Regions from separate parts of the Pantoea ananatis PA13 genome, predicted to be linked through region 1. Evidence: predicted binding sites of a transcription regulator. Region 1 holds the regulator's gene; the other holds the start of a gene.
What was found. The regulator CRP, encoded in region 1, controls carbon source genes, mostly activating them, when cyclic AMP is high. The targets are predictions, from matches to a motif close to ATGTGANNNNNNTCACAT.
Positions count from the first base shown of each region.

Region 2: cdd (cytidine deaminase) is a predicted target of CRP. The motif match lies at 1,096-1,113, and genes of this name have one in related genera.

Region 1 is NC_017554.1:430,346-432,551, reverse strand. It holds gene PAGR_RS01980 (phosphoribulokinase) at 1-299, shown strand, start outside; gene PAGR_RS01975 (OsmC family protein) at 329-733, opposite strand; gene crp (cAMP-activated global transcriptional regulator CRP) at 1,037-1,669, shown strand; gene PAGR_RS01965 (YccS/YhfK family putative transporter) at 1,728-2,206, shown strand, end outside.
Region 2 is NC_017554.1:1,629,445-1,631,650, reverse strand. It holds gene PAGR_RS07695 (CidA/LrgA family protein) at 1-356, shown strand, start outside; gene PAGR_RS07690 (CidB/LrgB family autolysis modulator) at 349-1,041, shown strand; gene cdd (cytidine deaminase) at 1,161-2,051, shown strand.

The DNA.
Region 1 (2,206 bases):
TCAATTTCATTACGCCGCAGTTCTCACGCACCCATATTAACTTTCAGCGGGTTCCAACCGTCGACACCTCTAACCCCTTTGCGGCACGCACCATTCCTTCACTGGATGAAAGTTTTGTCGTCATCCACTTTCAGGGGCTGGAAGATATTGATTTTCCCTACCTACTGGCTATGCTGCAGGGATCGTTTATTTCCAATATCAACACGCTGGTTGTACCTGGCGGGAAAATGGGGCTGGCGATGGAATTAATTATGGCACCGCTGGTAAAACGGCTCATGGAAGGCAAACGCATTGAATAAAATCAGAGGCCGCGCTGGCCTCTGAATAATTACAGCTCGATAACTTCGTAACTGTGGGTAATTTCCACCCCTTTGCCTAACATAATGGCAACCGAGCAATACTTCTCAGCTGAAAGGTCGACCGCACGCGCCACGGCTTTATCTGAAAGTGCTTTTCCACTGACGATAAAATGCAGGTTGATGCGGGTAAAGATGCGAGGCGCTTCTTCCCGGCGTTCTGATTCGAGTTTTACTTCGCAATCAGCCACATCGTTGCGACCTTTTTGCAAAATTGATACCACATCAATGGCGCTGCATCCGCCGGCCGCCATCAGCACCATTTCCATAGGGCTGGGCGCTTTATCGCCGGAATTGCCGTCCATTAAGACCTGATGTCCGGACGAAGACTCGCCGAGGAATGTTAACCCTTCAACCCATTTGACTCTTGCCTGCATAATCTGGCCCCCAGAATGCCCTGTTTTTGCGTCAGAGTACGCTTTTGCCTGGTAAACAGCAATCCGGAGAAATCAGCCTTATTGCTGAAGCGAGACAACACAAGACAGTCGGCGAAAGCTGTGCTACAAACAGTGCTGAAAATATTTTTCGTCATCCGAAGACGAAGCCGGGAAGAATGATGCGCTCTGCGCAAATGCAGCCCGAATAATTTCCTGAATGGAAACACGCTTAACGCTTTCATCGCCTGGCAGGGAAACTGAGCCCTGTATTTTGGGCACGATTACAATAGAGGATAATAGCGAATGGTTCTCGGCAAACCGCAAACAGACCCTACACTTGAATGGTTCCTGTCCCATTGCCATATTCACAAGTATCCATCCAAAAGTACGCTGATTCACCAAGGTGAAAAAGCCGAAACGCTTTACTACATCGTGAAAGGTTCCGTCGCGGTACTGATTAAGGATGAAGAAGGCAAAGAGATGATTCTTTCTTATCTGAATCAAGGCGATTTTATTGGTGAGCTTGGCCTGTTTGAAGAAGGTCAGGAGCGCAGCGCCTGGGTACGTGCGAAAACTGCGTGCGAAGTGGCAGAGATTTCCTACAAGAAATTCCGTCAGCTCATTCAGGTTAACCCGGATATTTTGATGCGCCTTTCTTCTCAGATGGCTCGCCGTCTGCAGGTGACGTCAGAAAAAGTGGGAAATCTCGCTTTCCTGGATGTGACCGGACGCATTGCACAAACGTTGCTTAATCTGGCTAAACAGCCAGATGCCATGACGCATCCTGACGGCATGCAAATTAAAATTACTCGTCAGGAAATTGGCCAAATCGTTGGTTGTTCACGTGAAACCGTGGGCCGTATCTTGAAGATGCTGGAAGATCAGAACCTGATCTCCGCACACGGCAAAACCATCGTTGTTTACGGCACACGCTAAGCCTGACTGTTCACGGCGTGATGGCGACATTATGCCGTGAATGTCTTGTGTTGAGCCGATGTGGCGAAGAATAATCTATCACCCCGAAGTTAACTATGCGCTGCGCCAGACGCTGGTGTTGTGCCTTCCCGTAGCGCTCGGCTGGCTGTTCGGCGATCTGCAAAAAGGATTACTGTTCTCATTGGTTCCCGCCTGCTGCAACATTGCCGGTCTGGACACGCCCCACAAACGCTTCTTTAAACGCCTGATCATCGGCGGCAGCCTGTTTGCCCTTGGCAGTTTACTGATGCAGTGGCTGCTGCTTAAAGACGTGCCGCTGCCGCTCATCCTGTTTGCCCTGCCTTTGCTGCTTGGCGTCACCGGAGAGATCAGTCCGCTGCACGCCCGACTGCTGCCCGGCACGTTAATCGCGGCAATTTTTACCCTCAGCCTGATTGGCCGTATGCCCATTTACGTTCCGCCCCTGCTCTATATCGGTGGAACGCTCTGGTATGGCCTGTTCAACTGGTTTTGGTTCTGGCTGTGGAAAGAGCAGCC
Region 2 (2,206 bases), 1.2 Mb from region 1:
GCGCTTTTATCATTATCTATCTTTGCTTATATGCCGGAAACGGCGTGGCCCTGCTGCTGCCCATCACCCTGCCCGGCAGCATTATTGGCATGCTGATTCTGTTTGCGCTGCTTGCATCGCAAATCCTGCCCGTGCGTTGGGTCAAACCGGGTTGCCATCTGATTATTCGCTATATGGCGCTGCTGTTTGTGCCCATCAGCGTTGGCGTCATGAATTACACCGATATTCTTACCGCGCAGTTCGGTCCTGTTGTGGTCTCCTGTCTTGTCAGTACCTTCGCTGTCCTGGCCATTGTAGGGTTAAGCGCGCATAAGCTGCATTCGCGCCCCGTGATCAAAGGGGGCAACGATGAGTGATATCTGGTGGTCATTGCCCCTCACTGTCGGGGCTTTTTTGCTGGCGCGCAAGCTGGCGGCAACGCTGAAAATTCCCTTGCTGAACCCGCTTCTGGTCTCCATGGCGGTGATTATTCCCCTTCTGCTGTTACTGCACATGCCTTATGCCCGCTACTTCGCAGGCAGCGAGATACTGAATCAACTGTTGCAGCCCGCCGTCGTGGCCCTGGCGCTGCCGCTGTATGAGCAGATGCATCAAATTCGCGCCCGCTGGAAATCCATTATTGGCGTCTGCGTGATCGGCAGCCTGACGGCGATGATTTCAGGCACCGCCATCGCGCTGTGGATGGGCGCCACACCAGAAATCGCCGCCACGATTTTGCCGAAATCAGTTACCACGCCGATCGCCATGGCGGTTTCAGCCTCACTGCACGGCATTCCCGCCATCAGCGCAATTTGTGTCCTGATTGCGGGCGTGCTGGGCGCCGTGTTTGGTCATATGTTGCTTAATCTGCTGGGGGTGAAAAGCAAAGCCGCACGCGGGCTGGCGATTGGCAATGCCTCGCATGCGTTGGGAACGGCCAGGGCAGCGGAACTTGATTTTCAGGAAGGTGCCTTCAGCTCGCTGGCGCTGGTGATCTGCGGCATCATCACGTCGTTGCTCGCCCCCTTTATTTTCCCGCTGCTGCTGCACTGGTTTGGCTAAAACTTTGCGAGAGATCTCGCAAAGTTGAAAACTGTAAGACATGTTGCATTGTCAGAGAGACAGAGATCACATATAAACCGATGTCTGGCACATTGCCCTGATGATTGAATGAGGCTTCCATGCATCCACGTTTCCACTCTGCCTTTGAAGTACTTCCAGCCACTCTGCAAACCGCGCTGCGTCCGGTGCTGAGCGAGCCGGGATTTGACGCGATGCTGCAGGCCGATCAGGTCACCTTGTTGCAAGAGCAAACTCAACTGGATGCCGATGCGCTGGCGCTGGCGCTGCTGCCGGTTGCCGCTGCCTGCGCGGTTGCCACGCTTTCACATTTTAACGTCGGCGCGATTGCGCGCGGCGTCAGCGGCAACTGGTATTTCGGCGCCAATATGGAATTTGCCGGCGCGACCATGCAGCAAACCGTTCATGCTGAACAGAGCGCCGTCACCCATGCCTGGCTGCGCGGTGAATCTCGTCTGGAGACCATTACAGTCAATTACACCCCCTGCGGTCACTGTCGCCAGTTTATGAATGAACTTAACAGCGGCACAGATATTCGCATTAGCCTGCCGCAGCGCGCGGTGCATACGTTGGCGCACTATCTGCCTGACGCATTCGGCCCAGGCGATCTGAATATCACCGAACGCCTGATGGATGATGTGGACCAGGGTTATGTTGCAACGGGCGATGCGCTGTCTCAGGCCGCCGTCAAGGCGGCTAATCGCAGCCATGCGCCTTACAGTCGGGCGTTCAGCGGAGTGGCGTTACAGACCGCCTCCGGCCGGATTTTCAGCGGACGCTATGCAGAAAACGCCGCCTTCAATCCCAGCCTGCCGCCTTTGCAGGCCGCGCTGATTCTACTGAATATGGCGGGGGAATCCTGCCACGATATTCAGGCCGCCGCATTAGCCCAGACGCCGCAGCCAGCCCTGGATCAGTTCTCTGCAACTCAGGCCACCCTGCACGCCCTGGGTTGCGATAACCTGACGCACCTTACGCTGGCAAAAGCGTAAGGTGAGGCACGGTTTTAAACAGTTTCTAAATCTTTTATTTACAAAAGCTGTACATCGGCCAGAAATTTCATAGGATCTGGCGCCAGGTCTTCGTCATCACAATAAAACTGGCGTCACCCTACTCTTTGATTATTGCGCCAGGAAAACTTGCAACC